One region of the Nitrosomonas sp. Is24 genome, then DNA from elsewhere that is predicted to be linked to it. Evidence: riboswitches for the same ligand, from Rfam matches in the RefSeq annotation. Region 1 holds a riboswitch; each other region holds the start of a gene.
What was found. A riboswitch is a leader RNA that binds a small molecule or an ion and turns the genes downstream of it on or off. The one in region 1 is predicted to bind cyclic di-GMP.
Positions count from the first base shown of each region.

Region 2: linked by a shared signal. The riboswitch ahead of R2103_RS11395 (S8 family serine peptidase) and the one ahead of R2103_RS12170 (hypothetical protein) in region 1 are both predicted to bind cyclic di-GMP.
Region 3: linked by a shared signal. The riboswitch ahead of R2103_RS03455 (hypothetical protein) and the one ahead of R2103_RS12170 (hypothetical protein) in region 1 are both predicted to bind cyclic di-GMP.

Region 1 covers NZ_JAWJZG010000001.1:2,652,628-2,660,271, forward strand. Annotated here, with positions in the region: gene R2103_RS12155 (ribonuclease catalytic domain-containing protein) at 64-1,920, shown strand; gene R2103_RS12160 (energy transducer TonB) at 2,115-2,945, shown strand; gene aroE (shikimate dehydrogenase) at 2,984-3,802, shown strand; gene R2103_RS12170 (hypothetical protein) at 3,891-5,249, opposite strand; cyclic di-GMP riboswitch class I at 5,362-5,448, opposite strand; gene mgtE (magnesium transporter) at 5,793-7,235, shown strand; gene R2103_RS12180 (hypothetical protein) at 7,352-7,644, shown strand, end outside.
Region 2 covers NZ_JAWJZG010000001.1:2,466,556-2,474,199, forward strand. Annotated here, with positions in the region: gene glgP (alpha-glucan family phosphorylase) at 1-2,414, shown strand, start outside; gene R2103_RS11380 (porin) at 2,661-3,974, shown strand; gene R2103_RS11385 (hypothetical protein) at 4,082-4,537, opposite strand; gene R2103_RS11390 (VOC family protein) at 5,099-5,479, shown strand; cyclic di-GMP riboswitch class I at 5,690-5,775, shown strand; gene R2103_RS11395 (S8 family serine peptidase) at 6,033-7,644, shown strand, end outside.
Region 3 covers NZ_JAWJZG010000001.1:796,053-803,696, forward strand. Annotated here, with positions in the region: gene R2103_RS03450 (glycosyltransferase family 4 protein) at 1-1,073, shown strand, start outside; cyclic di-GMP riboswitch class I at 1,926-2,012, shown strand; gene R2103_RS03455 (hypothetical protein) at 2,124-3,470, shown strand; gene R2103_RS03460 (mannose-1-phosphate guanylyltransferase/mannose-6-phosphate isomerase) at 3,945-5,396, shown strand; gene R2103_RS03465 (aminotransferase class I/II-fold pyridoxal phosphate-dependent enzyme) at 5,426-7,411, opposite strand; gene R2103_RS03470 (peptidylprolyl isomerase) at 7,472-7,644, opposite strand, start outside.

The sequences.
Region 1 (7,644 bases):
GCATTTCCTCCCGATACAATAACTGAACCCCGATTATTCAATCGACCCTGCAAAAACAATCTCATGAATGTTTTTTATGAAGAAGCTGGAACCTTTAAGATAGGCACTATTCTGGCTGACAATACAACGTCGCTGCAAATAGAGGCTGTGCATGGCAAACGATCGAAAATCAAGGCCTCGTCCGTGTTGTTCAGGTTCGATAAACCGCCTTTAACCGAATTCATGGGGCATGTACAAAAAATAACCGATGAATTGGATCCTGATTTTCTTTGGGAATGCTGCGCGCAAGAAACCGAATTTACCAGCGATACGCTGGCTGCAGATTACTTTGGCCATTCCCCGAGCCCGGTTGAATCGGCCGCGACCTTGCTGCTGCTGCAAAATGCGCCGATGTATTTCTATAAAAAAGGACACGGCCGCTACAAAGCCGCGCCGCCGGATGCACTGAAGGCCGCGCTCGCCGGTCAGGAAAAAAAGCGCCTGCAAGCTGCGCAACAAGCACGCTATGTTGAACAGCTAAATCAATTCATCCTGCCCGAGGAATTCCAATCGTGCATCTCCGGTTTACTCTATAAACCGGATAAGAACTCGCTGGAATGGAAAGCCCTCGAGGCCGTCTGTACGGATAAAAAACTCACTGCCGTAAGATTACTGGAAAAATGCGGCGCTATTCCGTCTTCTCACGATTACCATTTCAATCAATTCATCTGGGAATATTTTCCTGAAGGCACTGGTTTCGGTGAACTGGAATCACAGTCGGTTGATGATGTTCCGCTTGATTTAGCGGTAGCCAATGTTGCGGCATTCAGTATTGATGATGCCTCAACGACAGAAATTGACGACGCATTTTCCGTAACCCCATTGCCTTTGGGAAGTTTCCGCATCGGCATTCATATTGCAGCACCGGCATTGGGAATTATCCCTGAATCAACACTCGACAAAACCGCTTCATCCAGACTTTCCACGGTGTACTTGCCTGGAAAAAAAATCACCATGCTGCCAGATGCGGTGATCAATCACTTTACGTTGGCTGAAAGCAAATTGTGCCCGGTCCTGTCCTTGTATCTGGATGTATCGGATGATTTCACCGTCACGGCTACTGAAAGCCGGCTTGAAAAAATCAACATTGTCGCAAACCTGCGCAACAATGCGCTGGAGCAGCATTTCAACGAAACCGCTTTAAACAAAGGCGATTTCACGCATACCTTCAGCAAAGAATTGAGTCTCTTATGGAAATTTGCTTGCAAAATGGAAATTCAGCGTGGCAAAACCAATGACAGTAATAGCGATAAAGTCGATTACAGCTTTGAAATCAATGGCGATCATGTCACGATCAGCGAGCGCAGACGCGGTTCGCCGATCGATAAGGTCGTATCCGAATTGATGATTTATGTGAATACGGAGTGGGGCAAACAACTCACCGATGCCGGTATCATCGGTATTTTTCGCAGCCAAACCAATGGCAAAGTGAAAATGGGCATCTCTCCCGCACCTCACCAAGGATTGGGCGTTTCCCAATACGCCTGGAGCAGTTCTCCGATGCGGCGGTATGTCGATCTGATCAATCAAAGGCAACTCATCGCCATGCTACGCAATGAAGCACCACCCTACCACAAGGACAGCAACAGCCTTTTAATCGCCATGCGCGACTTTGAAACAGCCTACGGGATTTATGGCGAATTCCAGCGTGCCATGGAACGTTACTGGTGCCTGCGCTGGTTATTGCAGGAAAAGATTCAAACCGTGAACGCTCAGGTTATCAAGGAAAATTTAGTAAAACTCGATCATATCCCCTTCGTCGCGCGAGTTCCTTCGTTGCCTGAGATGGCGCCGGGTGCTTATGTCAAACTTAAATTATCTGGGATCGACTTGTTGGAACGCACCTTGCATGCGGAATTTTTGCAAAAACTGGATGCATAAAGACCTATCTTCCATGAATCTGCATGAATCATGTGACAAGCCCATTGTTGTTGCCTAAAATAATGCAATCATCTGTAGCGTATAGACTTAACTCAAGGTTTAACCCTTAGGCTGTGACCACTCAAACTCTCGCAACTTCACCTTTAGCGCTGGCTGGTTATCAGTACTTACAGAGCCATCGTCTAGTTGCCGCGATGATGGCTTCTTTGTTGTTACATGCCCTTGTATTCTTCGGTGTGACTTTTCAGTTTCCGCAACCGAAATCCGACAAGATTGCCTCATCCTTGGAAGTAGTGCTGGTTAACAACAAGACACAGACAAAACCGAAAGAATCCCAATTACTGGCGCAAGATAATCTGGATGGCGGAGGCAACACGGAAGAGGATCGCCGGGCAAAAACGCCGTTCCCGGTACTACCAAGAAACAAACCGGTTATCGCTGAGAGTATTGCGCAGCAAAAAGTTAAACAACTGGAGCAAGAAGCCAAGAAGCTGATGGCCGCTGTCAGCGAAACGCCCCAGATCGAGCTGCCCAAGGAACACAAGAACGAATCGGAAAGCAAATCGGTCGCAATCGACTCGACCGATTTACTGCTGCGCAGCCTGGATATCGCCCGCCTGAGAGCACAGATCGATCAAGACCATGACAGTTATCAGAAACGCCCCAAACGCAAATTTGTCGGCGCGCGTACCAAAGAGTACCGATTCGCCCGCTACGTTGAGGACTGGCGCATCAAAGTCGAACGTATCGGTAATTTGAATTACCCCGAAGCCGCCAGAAAAGAAAAGCTCTATGGCAACCTGCAACTGACCGTCGGTATCCGCGCCGATGGCAGTCTGGAATCGATTGAAATCAATCGCTCATCCGGAGAAAAAATCCTCGACGAAGCGGCTGTCAATATCGTTAAACTCGCCGGGCAAAATGGATTCGCGCCCTTTCCACCGGATATAAGCCAGGACACGGATATTTTGCACATCACCCGTACCTGGGTATTCGCAGCTTCCGATATGTTACTGAGTCAATAATTGTTGAGTCTTAGGAAATTTAATCAGAGATACCAGCCATGCTTGATTCTTATGCCGTAATCGGCAACCCTGTCTCACATAGCAAATCACCGTTGATCCATACCGCCTTTGCGCAACAAACGAACCAGGGCATGCAATATGTGGCCTTGCTGGCACCGCTGGATGGTTTTCAGGCAACCGCGCAAGACTTCCACCAACGAGGCGGAAAGGGATTGAATGTCACCGTGCCATTTAAGCTGGAAGCCTATCAACTGGCGACCCGTTTAACCGAACGAGCAAGCATCGCACAGGCCGTCAATACACTTAAATTTGAAAACGGCGAAATTCTCGGTGACAACACCGATGGCATCGGGCTAGTGCGCGACATCGAATCCAATCTGGGAATTCCCATCGCGAGAAAACGCATACTGCTCCTGGGCGCGGGTGGTGCCGCACGGGGCGTCATCCTACCGTTGCTGCAGCATATGCCCTCGCTGCTGGCAATCGCTAACCGTACCCCTGAAAAAGCAGCAGCGCTACGGAAACAGTTCAACACTTATGGCAACATTGCCGCAGGCGATTTTATGTTTTTCGCCGATGAGCATTTTGACATCATCATCAATGCTACTTCCGCCAGCCTGCACAATGCACTGCCTGAATTACCCGCTAATGTATTTGCAAAGGCGACTTTCGCCTACGACATGATGTATCAGCATGAACCAACTCCTTTTCTCAAATTCGCCCTGCAACATGGCGCGCAACAGATAACCGATGGAATTGGTATGCTGGTTGAACAAGCGGCCGAGTCTTTCTTTATATGGCGCGGGATCAGGCCTCAGACAAAACCCGTCATTGCACAGTTGAAATTATTAATTTGATTCAGTTCACCAAGCATGCAGACCTGATAATCCAAGAAATACGGTGATTACGCACCTGACCGGCAAACGTAATCACCATGCAAAATCTCTAATAAACAATCGAAGCTACATTGCTGGCTGTCGATATATTACCCATCGCATCGAAAGCCTTCACTGTGTAACTATAAATAGACCCAGTAGCATTTCCAAGTGAGTCTGAATAACTCGTTGAAGTACTAACTGCAATTTTTGTTCCATTCCTGTAGATGTAATACCCCGCAACAGCGATATTATCGGAGGATGCATTCCAGGATAGCGAAACCGATGCAGAGGAAATAGTTCTTGTCTTACCTTTTACTTTTGTCGTGGTTGTAGTCGATTTTAATGCCGCCAGAAGTGAAGTGGGTACAGTCGGAGCAACAGAATCCGCATTGACGCAAGACACTCCGTCGCCACAAGGGAAGTCATTCCATATCTCCAATCCGGTAATGTGATTATCCACTGACACATGACCACCACTATATGGATTGCTCACAAAAATCCGGGTTATAGGAAGATTGTAATCCCCCATATTTGGCCCGTGGTAATCCGCTATCACTTCGCCATCGACGGCTGCCCAGAAGCGTCCATCAGTGCCACTTGACCGATGCCAGTAAACTTCAAACTTAAACCATTTATCTATCGGCACTGGAACAATATGATTATCTTCACGCCAGTAATCGACCCTGGTGGGGAATACGCCGCCCACATTATCACCCTTTGTCATCCAGTAGAGCTTGCCATCAGCTCCTTTCATTACAGTCACGCTCATCCGATAATCACCCTCTCCTGTGTTATTGTACCCCCCTGTCTTGAGTGAGAATTGTGTCCGCCAATTCGCGGACGAAACCGTATTATCCAACTGCGTTTCTAAATTTGCCTGATACTTAAACCAGTAAGTAATGTACAAATCATTGACATCACCTATTGTCCATGGTCTTCTAATCAACAGTGGCGCCTGTGAACCAGCCCGCCCCAATTCACCGGTTATTTTCACTTGTTGAAAAAGCTCATTAACCGCTTCCCCTTTTGGCCCAGCTACTGATCTGATTTCACCACTGATGTAATCTCCGATCGTCGTAGAAGTAATAGGATCGACAGTAATCAGTTGCACACCCGAGAAATTTGCACCTAGAGCAGAGACCGGCCAGCTATAACCAGTTTCTTTATCTGTACCTATAATATCCTGATAAGCCCCTTTAGTAGCAAAGCCATAGGGTGCTCCAAGCGATATACCCGCACCAAAGTTAGATTTAAACAGCAGACCGGCCGCATGGGTGACGGGAGCAGCCGCCAATACCAGCATCATGAGCACTACACCAGCACTCAGCTTGATCATGTAACTTGTTCCGGCGTTTCTCATTAACTCTGTTGCGTCATCCGTTGCCAGCGGATTGGCAGTTTGTCGTTTCTGATGATTGAAATTCATATTAGGGTTCCTCCTTAACGTTAAAAGGACGGAACTGCGTGGATATGCTTGTATCAACATTACTTCGTTCGATACTTGTCGAATCATTGCGATGATCAAGACGAGAGCGTTATCTGGCAGTCCTGCTATCCTGGGGCACTGGCCCGTTAGATCAGTGACTTTGCGTCCCCTGCTTTCGCAGGGTTTGCCTTTTTCATACTACGAACCATCTATAAGCAGGAACTGTGCCAATCAAGAATTTGCCGGTCGACAATTCAAGAAAATACAATTAACAAATACATTAAATGTATTCTTGTCATGGACACGCAGGAATCAAGCAAAGAGTAGGTGACGTTTCTTGTCAGCTGGCGACAAGAACGGTCAGCGCCGCATAGTAAAAATACAAAAAAGTGGAACGACCCCGGTTAGCCGTCCAATATTTTGTTGGTGCTGACATAGCACGGACGGTTATACTTCCCGGTCATTAAATTGCAAACTATTCAGCGTATAAGCAGGCTGAATTTATTCCCAACGAGAAAGCTGCTTCGCCAGCGCAAACCTGTTATGACTGAAACTGACAACGACAACGATCAGGACAATTCACCGACGCCGCTGCAGCAGGTCACGTTTCTGTTACGCAAATACAAGCTGGTCGAAGGTCTGGTGAATCTGCAGGATGCACCGGACGAATCGCTGGTTCATTCCGCGGTGCAAAAACAAAATCTGTCCGAGCTGCAACATTTTCTGGATCAACTCCACCCCGCCGATATTGCGCTGATTCTGGAAGCGCTGCCGCTGGAAGACCGGCTGCTGATCTGGAGCATGGTCAAATCGGACCGGGACGGGGAAGTCCTGCTGGAAACCTCCGACGCCGTCCGCGCCTCGCTGATTACCGACATGCACAATCAGGAACTGGTCGCGGCGGCGGAATATCTCGATGCCGACGAAATCGCCGACCTTGCGCCCGATTTGCCGCAGGAAGTCATGGACGACGTTTTCCGTTCGCTCCCCGTGGAAGAACGCGAACAACTGCGCGCCGCCATGTCGTACCCGGAGGATTCCGTCGGCGCCTTAATGGATTTCGATGTCATCACGATCCGCGAGGATGTCCGCATGGAGGTGGTGTTGCGCTACCTGCGCATGCTGGACGAAATGCCGGATCATACCGACCAGCTCTTCGTGGTCGACCGGAATGAACAATTGAAAGGCGTGTTGCTGATCAACCGCCTGCTCGTCAGCGATCCGGACACCTTGGTTGCCGATGTCATGACCAACGAAATCATCAAACTGCAACCGGACGATGTCGCTCAGCAAGCGGCCAATGCGTTCGAGCGCTACGATCTGGTCTCCGCGTCCGTGGTGGATGAAAACGACAAACTGCTGGGCCGCGTCACCGTCAACACCGTCATCGATTTCATCCGTGACAAAGCCGAAAACGAAGCATTGAATCTCGCCGGTTTGAGCGAAGAAGAGGATCTTTTCGCACCAGTCTTAAAAAGCGTGCAGAACCGTTGGGTGTGGCTGGCCGTCAATCTGGTCACCGCGTTCATCGCCTCGCGCGTCATCGGCCTGTTTGAAGATTCCATCGAGAAACTGGTCGCGCTCGCCGCGCTGATGCCGATTATCGCCGGTATCGGCGGCAATTCGGGCAACCAAACCATCACCATGATCGTGCGCGCGTTGGCGCTCGATCAAATCAACACCAGCAGCGCCTGGAAATTGATCACCAAGGAAGTCGGCGTCAGTATCGTCAACGGCCTGCTGTGGGGAACCATCGTCGGCCTGTTCACCTTCGCCATCTACCAGAACGCCGAACTCGGCCTGGTCATGACCCTGGCGCTGGTGCTGAATCTGCTGCTGGCCGCGTTGCTCGGTGTCCTGATCCCGCTGACCCTGCGCAAATTCGGCCGCGACCCGGCGATTGGCTCCAGCGTGATGATTACTGCCGTGACGGATAGCGGCGGATTCTTTATTTTTCTGGGGTTGGCGACGATTTTTTTGCTGTAAACAGCGAAGGTGTATTTGCTGGCATGGTTTGTTCGATTGTTATACTGTATAGAAAGTATCTAGTTTCAGAAATTATTGGATAATTGATGTCGTAATATTACTTTGGGTTTCACCTTATGCTTAAGCTAATATTTGGATTTTCATTTTTACTGCTATCAGCTTGTGTCTTCGGGCAAGTTATCGATGCAGAGACTTATATCAAACAAAATGGCTTCCAAAAGAAAGCTGCTGCTGGCTTCGGCATTTTCTACACAACGATAAAAAGGGTCAGGGCAGATGAAATGCCACCATTTATAGAAGCAGTAAAAACAATGCCCCGCACTGAAGATGCACTTAATATGTGCCAACAGCAAGCCATTGGAGCGCAGAAGCAGTTCGACTCAGAGGGAAGGCAAGATCTTCGTATTCA
Region 2 (7,644 bases), 190 kb from region 1:
TATGGGAAGCGGTAGGCCATAACCCGAAGGCATTCCTGAAACGCGTGGACGAATCGGCGTTGCTGAAAGCAACCGAAGACCGGGTTTTTCTCGCCACTTACAATAGCATCCTGTCGACGTACGACTCCTACCATGATGCTTCGGCACTGCAAAACAGCAATGGCGGATTGAACTCGCAAGATCAGGTGGCTTATTTCTGCTTTGAATTCGGTTTCCACGAAAGCTTGCCGATTTATTCCGGCGGTTTGGGCATTCTCGCCGGTGACCACTGCAAAGCCGCGAGCGATTTACATTTGCCTTTCGTTGCCATTGGGCTGCTGTACCGCCAAGGGTATTTCTTTCAAACCATCGATAGTAAGGGCAACCAGCAGGTCACCTATACCATTTCCGATTTCGAAGATCTGCCCGTCACCCCGGTACTGCGCCCGGATGGCTCGGGCTTGCAGATTGAAGTGCCCTTATTGCAGCGGCAAGTGACCGCAAAAATCTGGCAAGCGAAAATCGGCCACGTCACGCTTTATCTGCTCGACACCGATTTGCCGGAAAACTCGCCGCAAGACCGTTACATCACGCACAATCTATACGGCGGCGACAGAACCATGCGAATCGAGCAGGAAATTATTCTCGGCATGGGCGGTGTGCGCGCATTGCAAGCGCTCGGCATCCAGCCGACGGTTTGGCATATCAACGAAGGACATGCCGCGTTCATGATTCTTGAGCGGATTTACAACCGGGTGCAGCAAGGGCTCGATTTTGCCAGCGCCCTGGAAAGTGTCGCGGTCAACACGGTTTTTACCACGCATACCGCGGTGCCTGCCGGGCACGATTATTTCAACGCGGAAATGATGCAAACCTATTTTGACAATTTTTACCGCGGATTGAATATCACGCAAGAAGAATTCATGGCGCTCGGCCATGTGCCCGGAAGTCCGGATTTCAATATGACAGCGCTCGCGATCCACGGCTCACGCACACATAACGGCGTCAGTAAGATACACGGCGGCGTGTCGGCGAATATCTGCCGCGATTTGTGGCCGCAGATCGAGCCGGAAGAGAATCCGATGTCGTATATCACCAACGGCGTGCATGTGCCGACTTTCCTGGCGCAGGAATGGTCCGATCTGTTCGACCGTTATCTCGGCCATGAATGGCGCAACAAAATGTGCGACACCGAGTATTGGTCACGTATCGATGCGATACCTGATCATTTGTTCTGGAGTGTGCGGCAATCGTTGAAATCGCAAATGTTTTACGGCATCCGCTCGCGCATCACCGAGCAGAATGCCCGGAATCGCGGCTCCGAAGCACATCTTGACCGGTTGCTGAAGTTTGTCGATCCGATCAACCCGAATGTTCTGACACTGGGGTTTGCGCGCCGCTTCGCCACCTACAAACGCGCCACGTTGTTATTTGAAAACCTCGACTGGCTGCGGAAAATTATCCTGGATCAGGAACGCCCCGTACTGTTGCTCTTCGCCGGTAAGGCACACCCCGCCGATGTGCCGGGACAGGATCTGATCCGGCGCATCAGCCAGGTTGCTAACTTTCCAGAGTTTGAGGGACGGTTGTTGTTAGTTGAAGGCTACGATTTGCGCTTGGCCCGAAGGCTGGTCGCCGGTGTCGATGTCTGGCTGAACAATCCGATCTATCCGCTGGAAGCCAGCGGCACCTCGGGCATGAAAGCGGGTATCAATGGCGCGATCAATCTGAGCGTGCTGGATGGCTGGTGGGGCGAAGGTTACGACGGCAAAAACGGCTGGGCGATCAAACCCGGCCCGGAGGATATGGAAGGCATCGTGCGTGACCAGGAGGAAAGCCGCGCGCTGTATGAAATCCTGCAAGACCAGGTGATTCCGTTGTATTACAACCACGGCAAGCTCGGCTATTCGCCGGGTTGGGTCAAAATGGCCAAGCACTCGATGATCTCGCTGCTGCCGCGCTATAACGCGACCCGTATGGTGGATGAATATGTTACCCAGTTCTACCGCCCGGCCAGCACCAAGGGCGCGCTCTACTCCGCCAATCAATTCACGGAAGCAAAAAATATTGCCGCCTGGAAAGCCAAAATCAAACAGGCGTGGCACGGCGTCACGTTACGCCGGCTGGATGCCCCGTGCGAACGCATCGATTTTGACGAAGCGTTGAATTTCAAGGTTGCGGCGAAACTGAACAATCTGGCGCCCGAGGATGTCGTCATTGAATTATTGATCTGCCGCCAGTTCAAGACCACACGGTTATGCAATTTCAATCATTTCAAGTTTACCTTTACCGGCATTCAAGACTCCGGCGAGCATTTGTTCGAACTCAAACTAACCCCGGAATTATGCGGCAAGCAGGAATATTTCATCCGCATTTATCCGTATCACCCGCTGCTGACGCATCCATTGGAGATGGGATTGATGGTGTGGTTGTAACCGGCTGAAATCAGGATCTCAGAAATTATCCGGTGAATACGATAACCGCTACTCCGGTTGCTCCGGAGTAGCATCCCGTAATGCAGCACGTGGGCTCGTTCGCGGTATCTATTCACCATGAAACTGGTAAAATCAGTTATTATCCGCGCGGTATTTTCAGGCCGTCGTAACTCATTAATGAACCACTATTATCGCTAGTGCAAGATGAAATATTCAAAATGGCTGTTGCTTGCTGCGACAAGCAGTATGTTTCAATTTATAGCTTCCCCGGTTCCACTCTATGCCAGCAACTTAAGCAATCTAAAGAATTTTATTAAAGACAGTCGAGTGGAAGTCGGCGGATGGGTTAATGGCGGCGCAACCTTTAATCCAAGCCAGTCAGATGGCTTCAATGGACCGGTTGCTTTCGCCGATCAAGCCAATCGTTTTCAGTTGAATCAATTCAATACGTTTATTCAACGTCAAGTGGTTTCCGAAGCCCACAAATGGGATTTTGGCGGGCGGTTCGATTTTCTGTTCGGAACCGATGCCGTTTTTACTCAAGCCTTTGGTGTACCGGCTTTTGACGTCAACACCGGTGAAGCGCTAAAGCGCAGCAACTGGGATCTCGGGTTGTGTTGCGCCTCTACCAAAACCTACGGCATCGCGCTGCCGCAAGCTTATTTGGAAGCCCATGTGCCCATTGGCACAAAAGGAATTAATATCAGAGCCGGTCATTTTTACTCTCCTACCGGTTTTGAAACAATTCCAGCACCCGACAATTTCTTTTATACGCGCGCTTATTCTTTTAATGCGGGCGAGCCTTTCACACATACCGGTTTACAAGCCAGTTATATCATCAATAAAAATTGGTCTGTTCTGGGCAGCGCTGTGACCGGCAGCGCCACCGGGGGCTGGGATGGCGGCTGGGACAAACAGCTTGGCAACTGGAGCGGAATTGCCGGTTTCACCTGGAAAAGTGATAATCAGACCACATCGTTCAATGCCACCGGCACTTACGGCGAAACTTCAACACACAGCAGTGAATCGTGGGGAATGTTTAACCTCGTACTGCAACACAGAATCAATCCCAGAACTTTATTGGTCTTGCATCATGTGCATGGGTTCGCGGACGGCATTCTATTGAATAATCTGAAATACGCCAATGTCGTCAAAGATGCCCAGTGGATGGGGTTGGTCACGCATCTATATTATGATCTGACCGAAAATGTATCGATCGGGTTTCGTGGCGAGTGGTTTCGCGATAGAGACGGATTTCGCAATCCTTCGCCATTCCGGGTCGCGGCGGCAACCAATATCGTCAATGGCGTACCGGTAAGCTATGCGGGAAATATCAACAACGTTACGGTTGCACCTGCGGACTATTACGCGGCAACAGTGGGAATGAACTGGAAAGCGGCTAAAACGTTAAAACTTCGCTGGGATCATCTGAAGAAGCTTACCATCCGGCCGAATATTCGCTATGACAGTGTCGATGCCTATCGTACTGTTGCGTACAAACCGTTTGCTGGCCATAAGGATCAAATTTTGTTCTCGCTGGATTTTGTGCTGCCCTTCTAAGAAACAGTTTTAAATCAGCGTTGTGACTGGAAATCGATGTTGCAGGTTTTTTGTTGCAGGTCTTAAAGACCAACCACCGAAAAATTCGGTGGTTGTTCGTTACTTACTCAAAGGCCTTTGTTCACAGAACTCTCTGGACTCTTTGAAGTGAGGTCACGATCTTGATTAGCTTTCGCTTTATTTATTACTTTGCCCTTTTGCTCTAACGCCATTTTTCTATGGAAATCAGCATGTATCTGAATTTCCCGCAAAGTCTTTTCGTATTCACGAACGTTTGCTTTTGCATGCGATTGAGCTTCTAGTCCTTGTCTACCAAAGTAATAAGGATGCGCTTCATACTCCTTGAGAACTTTTTTATTCTCCCGCAACCTTGCTTTGGTTTCTCTCCCTATATCCTCATAATACTTGACTAGAGCATCATGATCATTATTGGAAATTCCGACCGGCGCAGCGACGGAACTCATTTGTGCGCAAGCGGATAAGATGGAAATTGTTAAGAATAGTGAAAATAATTTCAGTGCTTTTTTGATGGATTTTTTCCAATCATATATCAATAATGTCATTTTAACTCCTCCAAGGTTCAGTGTAGGTTGGGAAAACTTTTGTGTATGACTGCAATGCCATTGCACTCGACATCATAGAAACCCTCCGCGCTCGGGCGTTTGTTGAAAAAATCACGACACTTGTGATCATATTTCTCTCCTCCATTAAATTTATTAATCAGAAAAAAACTATAGTTTCTTGGTAAGGAAAATAGTGCGTTTTACCAATCAAAGCCACAGTTCCCGTTGTAGTTATCATTAACCACAATCCATTCAAGGTCATGAAATATAAGACCTTTTTCAATGGATGATAAATTTTATCATAATCAAAAATGAAAGCCAACAAAATATCTGACTTTTTTACTCGGGAATAGTTCAAGAAGGAAAAACAGCATAAAAAACACCAAAATAACGCAACAAGTAAATGTTCTACATTTAGATAGGTCAGTGGTAATCTTGTTCAATGCCAATCCGATTGATTGAACGTTTGGATACCCAATAGAGAATCAAGATCGAGAATATTCAAGCCTTGGTTAAGTTAACAATCCATTCGAAACTTAAGTACTCAAAGGAGAAATGCATATGAACAATAATCCCGTAGGCTGGTTTGAAATTTACGTGCAGGATATGGAGCGCGCCAAGCGTTTTTATGAATCGGTGTTCCAAACAAAGCTGGAACAACTGGATAGTCCTGCGGGCATGCCGGTTGAGCTGTGGAGTTTTCCCATGCTGAAAGGTCAAATGGGCGCATCCGGCGCGCTGGTCAAAATGGCAGACGGGCCATCCGGCGGAAATGCTGTGCTGGTCTATTTTTCCTGTGCGGATTGTGCTGTTGAGGCTGCTCGTGCAGCCTCTGCGGGAGGGCATTTGATCCGTGAAAAAATGTCCATCGGTCCCTATGGCTTTATCGCTTTGATCCGAGACACCGAAGGCAACATGATCGGCTTGCATTCAATGCAATAGCCCTTTCTGCTTTCAACCGCAATAAACCCCGCTACACGGAGCGAGGCATCAAACCGGCCGGAATCAAATTATTTGTTACGCACCCAAGCGCGATTTAACCGCCTTTATTTGCTCATCCCAGAAATACTCCCTCAAGTATTCTTTCTATAAACCGAAACTAGAAAGCGAAATCTTACAGAAAAATCATTAATTTTCTGCACATCTTGAATCATTTGAAAAGGGCAAACCTCGTGAAAGCGGGGGGCGCAAAGTCTAGGTCTACAGGGCAAATGCCTCAGGATAGCATGACTGCCAGATTATATTGTTTGCTAAAACACAAGATCAGTTCTAGTCAAAAGTGGATAAGCATATAACATATGACTACATTGAGCAGTTTCTCTCCAGAGTCCTCCCTGATTTTTAGAGGATTTAATTCATGGAAAGTAACAAACAATCTTTACAAGCCGTACCTTCATCACTGCCTCATAGCCACCCATCACATTCTCTAAGTACCCATAGACCTGGCCTAACGAAACGCACAGTCACAGCTACTTCTCAGATTGGAATATTTCTTTTGACAGCATCATTATCTGTTACTTTAAATGCTTCACCACCAGAACAAGCAAATGATCACGCCATAGATAATCGCTCTAGCACTGCATCAGCCCAAAGTGTGCATTTTAAAAGCAACACTACAAAAGAATGGGCGAAAGGTCGGATTCTGGTAGTGCCACGTGCCGGTCTTCCTGCACAAGCTTTTGCAAATATTCTGAAAGATCATGAAGGCAAGGCCAGAAAAATTGGACAAAGCGAATTGTATATCGTTGATGTACCGGAATATTCTGAAGAAGGCATCGTTGCCACGCTTCAGCGCCATCCGCACCTTAAGTTTGCTGATCTTGATCACGCCGTTACCCCGGCTTTTGTTCCCAATGATCCAATGTATACCAATGCATGGCAGCACCCCATAATTGGGTCACCAGCTGCATGGGATATTACTCAAGGCAGCGGTATTACCATCGCAATCCTAGATACTGGGATTGATAACACACACCCTGATCTTGCCTCAAAACTAGTATCGGGCTGGAATTTTTATGATAACAACTCAAACTTCTCGGATGTGCTAGGCCATGGAACCGCTGTCGCTGGTACTGCTGCGGCAGCAACCAACAACAGCGTTGGTATAGCAGCAATCGCCGGTCAATCTATGATCATGCCCCTCAGAATAACTGACTTGAATGGCATAGGTTACTCTAGCACGATATCTCAAGCCCTGATCTATGCGGCGGATCACGGAGCACGTGTAGCTAATGCCAGTTTTGAAGGACTTTCTAGCAATCTATCCATTCGAAATGCAGCACAATATATGAAAGATAAAGGAGGTTTGGTAACGGTTAGCGCCGGAAATACCGGAACACTGGAAAGCTTCACGGTCACTACGAGCATGCTAGCAATAGCAGCCACTGATTTATACGATAATAAAGCAAATTTTTCGAGCTATGGTGATTACGTTTCACTAGCGGCGCCAGGGCAAAATTTCTATAGCACCCGGCTTGGCGGCGATTATATGCCGGTAGCCGGTACTTCTTTCTCAAGCCCATTAACTGCTGGCGTTATCGCACTCATGATGTCTGCCAATCCACAATTGGGCAGCGTTGACATCGAAAATCTGCTTTTCTCCACAGCCGTTGATCTCGGCGCAGCTGGTAAGGATGTCTATTTCGGTTATGGCCGAGTTAATGCCGCTGCTGCGGTACTGGCTGCAAAAAATGCAACGCCCACAATCGACTCGACAGCTCCTGCAATCTTCATCATCGATCCACTCGGCGGTGCCACTGTTTCCGGGTTGATTCCTGTCGATGTCGATGCAACCGATAATACCGGCGTGGCGCGCGTAGAACTGTGGATCAACAATACTAATATAGCCACGGACACCTCATCCCCATTCGCGTTTAGTTGGGATACGGCAGGAGCACCGAATGGGACCGCAAAAGTTGAAGCGCGCGCCTATGACACAACCGGAAACTTGAGCACCACCAACATCTCGGTCAATGTTAGCAATTCGATCGTGACACCCAGTGTGGACACACAAGCTCCAGCAGTTACCATCGTAAACCCCGTTGCAGGCAGCGTCACCGGAACCGTCACCATCAGCACCAGTGCATCTGACAACAGTGGTCCGGCTG
Region 3 (7,644 bases), 1.9 Mb from region 1:
CCTCTCTCTCCGATCAAGGCGGGGTAGCGGGATATTATAATGCCGTCCTTCCCTTCTTACGTGAGCTGGATAGTCTCAGTATACATTACATGGAAATAGGTTCCACTAAAGGTATGGGCGGGAGCTTGTATCCTTTGATGGACCAGATCAGATTCCGGCAAGCGCTTGGTGACACTAATCCATCTATTGTTCATGTGAATCCCTCGCTTACCTTGAAGAGCTATATTCGCGATGGTTTATTTATTCGCAAAGCCAAGCGTATGGGGTACCCTGTTGTAGTATTTTTCCGTGGATGGGATAAAGGTTTCGAGTCCTTAGTGGAGAAAGCAGGCTTATGGTTTTTCAGAAAAACCTACCTTAAAGCGGATGCATTTATCGTTCTTGCCTCTGCATTCAGGGATAAGCTCAAGGAATGGGGTGTGACAGTACCGGTTCATCTTGGCACGACAACGGTGTCCAGTGATCTTCTGCGTGATTTTTCCTTCACCAAGAAATCAGAGAAATTGACTACCGAGCCCTTGATCAAAGTTTTGTTCCTTGCCAGATTAGAGAAGGAAAAGGGGGTGATTGATGCTATGGAAGCTGTGACCTTGTTGCGGGATAGGGGAAAACCGGTTTCACTCACAGTGGCTGGAGAGGGTGCTGCGATGGACGCTGTCAGGGAATACGCAGATCGATATGATCAATCGAAAGAATTCCTGTTTGTTGTAGGTGATGTTCGTGGCGACAAAAAGAGATCATTACTCGCATCTCATCATATTTTCTGTTTTCCATCCTACTATGCTGAAGGCATGCCTAATTCTGTGCTGGAAGCGATGGCATTTGGAATGCCTGTTATCACATGCTCGGTCGGGGGGTTACAAGATTTCTTTGAGCATGAAGAGATGGGCTATCTAGTGCGACAGAAAGAAGTGGCGGATATCATGGGTGCGATCGAGCAGCTGATTGATGATCGAGGCATGCTTAAAAGAATGTCTGCTTACAATTATCACTATGCAATAGAGAAATTTTTAGCACCGGGCGCGGCGAATTACTTGGCGATTGTATATCAGCAGGTTGCTGCCTTGAAATGAAGAGATTGATTCAATTATCACCGTAATTTGATGGATCTGTAATAACACTATTTCGGGGCCAATTACCTAGGCGATTATAGTGACATTTTTTGTTAACTAATGACATGATATGTTAATGGGTTCTGGATTTATAGCTTGATATCGATTATAGGCATTCAATTTAATCAACCTTTTGAGATTGTATGTTCTAGCCTATAAGTATGCCAAGCATGTGCTTGCGATCATAAAAGACTTGGCAAGCGCAAAATTTGCGCAACTGGCTACCATGGTTTGCTCACCATTGAATTGCACTAGCCAAATTGCGTAGCTTTGTGAGCCGTATTGCAATATTTTGAGTTTATTGTGGCAACGTTAAATGGACATCATCAGCCGGTTTTATTCGACAATAATAGATCATTCCTGATAATACTGACACTGACGGAGAAAGCTCACTTGGTTATTTTGCATAATCATCATTTCTCGTTCTCGCGGACTCAATGATCAAGTCTTTTTGCCAGAAATCAAACTCTGTGCGAATTGCCAGATCCCGCGATGCAATCATCGACACTACTCATCTTATCTTTTCTGGTGCCATACCTGCGGGCAAATAGTTATGTGGCTTTTCCAGTAACTGCTATTTTTAGCGGTTGATTCGTGCTGAGCAAATTCTATAACGCGATGCCAATTGTACGATCTCTTGTCTTTCAATTGATGCCAATGACACTTAGTTCTGAATTCGCTGGAATATTACTTATTTTTTTCCGGGCTTATCATGCTTCTATCTATTTTTTCAAAGTTTAATTACCTATAGCAGTTTTGGGATGTCATTTCGGCGGCTACAGTTGGCACGGTTTATGCTGAATTAGTATCGCAACATGAAAAAGGCAAACTCTGCGAAAGCAGGGGACGCAAAGTCACTGATCTAAAGGGCGAATGCCCCAGGATGGCAGGACTGCCAGATACGTTACTCGTTTATTTACTACGTTATATTGATGTTGATAATTATCGAATGAAATAACTTTGAAGCGTATCCATGCAGTTCCATCCTTTAACTCTAAGGAGGAACGTTATATGAATATTAACAATCAAGCATTACAAGCCAGCAGTTTTCCGGTTTTAATTATAAAGCAGCTACATATAGAGAAATCTAATGCTAATTGCTTTGCCCGGCGTGGCGTTAACATGGTATTTATTAATATGCTATTGCTACTGACTGCATTGAGCTTTGTGACCCCGGCAGCTTATGCAGCTTCTCTGCTTTTTAAATCTAATTTAGGTTCTGGTGTTTCTCTCGGAGCGCCATATAACTTCTCAGCTCACGGAGCATATCAGATGATCAATGGCACCGATAAAGAAACCGGATATATGTGGCCGGTTTCTGCTTTGGGCTCAAATTTCTCAGGTGTGCAACTGATTACTGTCGATCCTATTACGTCTTCAACGATCGGAAATTACATTAGCAGTCAAATTCGATCGGTAACAGGACCAAAAGGTGGGGCGGTTAATGAACTTTTTCAACAAGTGAAAATTACCGGAGAACTGGGACGAGCTGGCTCGCAGGCGCCATTATTGATTCAAAGACCATGGACGATTGGTGATGTTAAAGACTTGTATATTACTTACTGGTTTAAATATCAAGCTGATCTGGAGACACAACTGGACAATACAGTTTCATCTGCGAATTGGCGGACACAATTCTCACTCAAGACAGGGGGGTACAATAACACAGGAGAGGGTGATTATCGGATGAGCGTGACTGTAATGAAAGGAGCTGATGGCAAGCTCTACTGGATGACAAAGGGTGATAATGTGGGCGGCGTATTCCCCACCAGGGTCGATTACTGGCGTGAAGATAATCATATTGTTCCAGTGCCGATAGATAAATGGTTTAAGTTTGAAGTTTACTGGCATCGGTCAAGTGGCACTGATGGACGCTTCTGGGCAGCCGTCGATGGCGAAGTGATAGCGGATTACCACGGGCCAAATATGGGGGATTACAATCTTCCTATAACCCGGATTTTTGTGAGCAATCCGTATAGCGGCGGTCATACGTCAGTAGACAATCACATAACAGGATTGGAGATATGGAATGGTTTTCCGTGCGGTGACGGAGTGTCTTGCCTTAATTTTGATACTGTTGCTCCTACAGTGCCAGCTTCATTAGCATCAAAACTATCCAATTATGGAACTGCTTCCGGAGTTGCACTATCTTGGAGCAAGTCCTCAGATAATGTAGCTGTTGCGGGATATAAAATATATAGAAATGGGACTAATATCGGTGTAACCACTACTGCGACAAGTTTTAGAGATGTTATTATGGGCAGTGCTAAAGGAGCTCTTTACAGTTATACAGTAAGAGCATTTGATGCTGCAGAAAATTTATCCGCGGCAAGCACTGCAACATTGGTAACTTATTAGTGGGATACTGATCTACTATGTGTTAAGTTAATTTCAGCAGTAAGTGCTACTTGATTTTAGATAAGTGTTTTATTTAATATCTTTTTTCAGCGATCAAATCCGCCGGAATATATTTCTGGCGGAAATTAATCGAGTTGTTTGCATTTATAGTCTATTCAATTCGATAATTAAAGTACAAATCGTATAAAGTAAGCCATTTAGGATGTTAATTGCTGGATTCTTCCTATTTGCTGCTCAAAACAAGTATCAGCAAATCAAATTTTTGTTTAATATAATTCTTATCTCGGTTCCAGTGCTCGAATAAATTACCCAAGGATCCAGTAGAATCACAACAGTTATTAAGTCCCTATATCGAAATCTTAATGGCATAATCCACGAGAAATAAGTATATGATATATTGCAAGAGAAAAACTTTTATAAATTAATAAGTTAAATGAGTGTGAGTTAGAAAACGCTCGGTATCTTTATCCTTGAATGAATACATTAACACCTATCATCTTATCCGGTGGCTCGGGCACCCGCCTTTGGCCTCTGTCACGTGAGAAATATCCCAAGCAGTTATTGCCATTAATAAACGAGGATTCTTTGCTGCAAGCCACTGTCCGGCGTATGGATGGATTAAGTGGCGTGCAATTAAATGTACCGATGGTTGTGTGCAATGAAGAATATCGTTTCGTCATTGCTGAGCAATTACGAGTCATGGATAGAAAAGGGAGTATTCTGCTTGAACCCTTCGGGCGCAATACTGCTCCTGCATTAACATTAGCTGCGCTCGCAACCCTACGGGAAGGGGATGATCCCATTTTATTGGTCATGCCGTCCGATCATGTGATTATGGATGTGGAATCATTTCAGGCTGCTGTTTTAGCAGGTATGTCACAAGCAATGGATGGCAGGATTGTCACTTTTGGGATAACACCTGACGCTCCTGAAACCGGGTATGGTTATATCCAATCGGGCGAGTTAATCGAGCAGGGCAAAACTGCTTACCATATTGCGCGTTTTGTCGAAAAACCGGATCTGCCGACTGCGCAAACTTATCTAGATGCGGGTAATTATCTCTGGAACAGCGGATTGTTCATGATGCGGGCCTCGGTATGGCTGTCCGCCATTGGCAAATGCCGGTCGGATATTTTAACGGCTTGCCAAGCTGCTTGGGATCAGGGATTGGCAGATGGTGATTTTCTCCGTGTCGATAAGCAAGCTTTTGAGCAATGCCCAAGTGATTCGATCGACTATGCAGTCATGGAGAGAATTGCTCGGCAGGAAAGTGACTTGCCAGGTGGTGTAGTCATTCCGCTGACAGCCGGATGGTCTGACATCGGTGCGTGGAGCTCATTGTGGCAAGTGCTTCCCAAAGATGACGCGGGCAACGTAGCGAAGGGGGATGTATTATTAAATGATTGCAAAAATACCCTGGCCATTTCCGAAAGCCGTTTGGTTACCTGTGTCGGTATCGAAAATGTGATCGTTGTTGAAACTCCGGATGCTGTATTGGTTGTGCATAAAGACAAAACACAAGACGTGAAATTGGTTGTCGATATGCTGAAACAGCAAGGCCGCCCGGAAGGAAAATTGCACCGTAAAGTGTTTCGTCCATGGGGCTGGTATGACGGAATCGATGTCGGTGAGCGTTTTCAAGTGAAACGTATTGTGGTTAAACCCGGTGCGGCCTTGTCCCTGCAAATGCATCATCATCGCGCCGAACACTGGGTTGTGGTGCGGGGTACGGCTCGGGTTACGCGAAACAAAGACGTGTATTTGGTCTCGGAAAATGAGTCGACTTATATTCCATTGGGTACGAGTCATCGTTTAGAAAATCCCGGTTGCGTGCCGCTGGAAATGATTGAAATTCAATCCGGCTCGTATCTGGGGGAAGACGATATTGTCCGGTTTGAAGATATTTATGGGCGGAAAGAGCATTAATCGAGCTTGTTCTTATATGCGCTGATAAGTTATTTATCCAATTGTTTTAGTGTTTCTTCTTCAGCATTAGTCAATAGCCTTAAGCACGGCAAATAGCCATCGAAGACTATGCCATGCACTTCAATGTGCTTTTGCGAACGTAACATACTGATCAAATATTGTGTGATAGCCTGAGTAATCACTTGCCCGGGAACCAGCACAGGAATGCCGGGCGGGTAAGGCGTGATCTGATCCGCGCATACCCGGCCATTAAGACTTGAATTGACCTTATCTTGTTCATCCAATAGCGGCATCAGTTCACCTCCACAATAAAATGCGTCACGCGGGAGATACTTCAACTCGGTGAACCGTGGAATCTCTGCCGTTTGATAAAGCCGTTGCGGCGCGCGGTTTTCACGGGAAATGCGCATCAAGGCATCGTATAACCGAGATACTTTGCTGCGGGTGGTGCCGATGGTAAGCAGCAGAGTGAGCGTGTTGAAAGTGGATTTTTCCACCTGGATATTGAAGCGCTCAAATAATTCCCGGATTAATTCCTCAACGGTGAAACCGCAGCGCGAAATATCCACCGTTACTTTGGTAGGATCGAGTTGAATGTCATCGTGCTTGATTTCATCCGGTAGCAGATCGGACAGTTCCAGTACCTGAAATACACCGGTGGAATTGATTTGCGCACGTATTTCTTGCGCCAGCTCCAATGTGCGTGACAGCAGTTTATATCCCTCCAGCATAGCCTGCTTTCGCGCCACATCGAGACTCGCAATCATGCTGTACTGCGGACTCGTGGAAGTATGCATGTTGAAGTTTTCGCGGAACAAATGTTCGTTGAAATCGGGATCGTTGACATGAATCATGCTGGATTGTGAGAACGCCGATAGTACCTTGTGCGTGCTTTGGGTGGCATAATCCGCGCCGGCTTCCAATGCGGTAGGACGAAAAGCCGGGTGGAACCGGGCAAAGCCATACCAGGCTTCATCGATGATCACCTTAATCCCTTTGGCGTGCGCCGCTTCAATAATAGGCGGTAAGTCATAACGTAAGCCATCGTAGGTGCAGTTGGTTAAGATCAGCGCCTGTGCATCGCCGTGTTCTTCAATCGCTTTGAACAAGGTTTGCTTGGGTACCGGCCCGTAAATATTGAGTTTCTTATTGACGGAAGAATCCAGATAAACCGGGTGAGCACCGGACAACACTACGCCATGATGCACGGACTTATGGCAATTGCGATCCAGCAACAACTTGTTGCCGGGAGCCAGCAGCGTTTGGAAAATGACCTTATTGGCGGTCGAAGTACCATTTGTGGCAAAAAATGTCCGGCGTGCGCCAAAAGCTTTGGCGGCAATTTTCTGCGCTTCAGCGATCACTCCGGCGGGTTCCATCAAGGAATCCAGCATCGGCACCGAGACCGATAGATCCGCGCGGAAGATATGCTCACCGATGAATTCGTAAAAATCGCTGACCCATGGACTGTCGCGCAAGGAGTCACCGGAGGAGTGCCCCGGCGTATGCCAGGCATCCTTGGCCATCAGCACATAATGCTTGAGTTGGTCATAGAAAGGCGTGCGTGCTTTTTCCTGCAACTGGGCATTCAGAATGCGGTACATGCCGCGGTAATCGCGTTCTTCGCGGTAAAAATACCCATCGACCGTTTCGGAAAAAAGTGCATCGACAACCTCATCCTCCTGTTCTTGCGCGATCAGGATGTAAATATTGAGTTCGGGGCGAAAATGGGTGATTTTCTGCACCAGCTCGAGCGCGGTCATTTGCAGATCGAGATCGCGTGCATGTTTACCTTGATGCTTTAAGGTATAGAGCCGGTCATCGACCACCAACCCCTGAATATCGCCATCTTGTTCAATCGATTGGAGCGCTTCTTGAGCCGTGGTTACGCCGGAGAATACGATGCCCAAGGGATTCTCCATCGATTTGGCGGCAGCGTTCAGCCCTTTGGTGAATTCTTTCAGAATCAATTTCTCATCGTTGATGAGCAGGATCCGGCTGACTGGTTTTTTCATGAAGTGCGGTCTACCGGATTGAGCAGGCTGGATTCGAGTGGCGGTGCAGCAACCTGATTTTTATTCAAAGCTTAACAAAGTGAATTTGTATAATTCAGCGTCCGTCAATTGCAGCACAACATTTTTAACCACAGAAGAAGCACCGATCATAACCGACGGGATCTGCAACTGGCTAGTACTGTTTGAGAGCGTGGCGATATTGCCGGGACTGACGGACAAGGGCACAACACTAG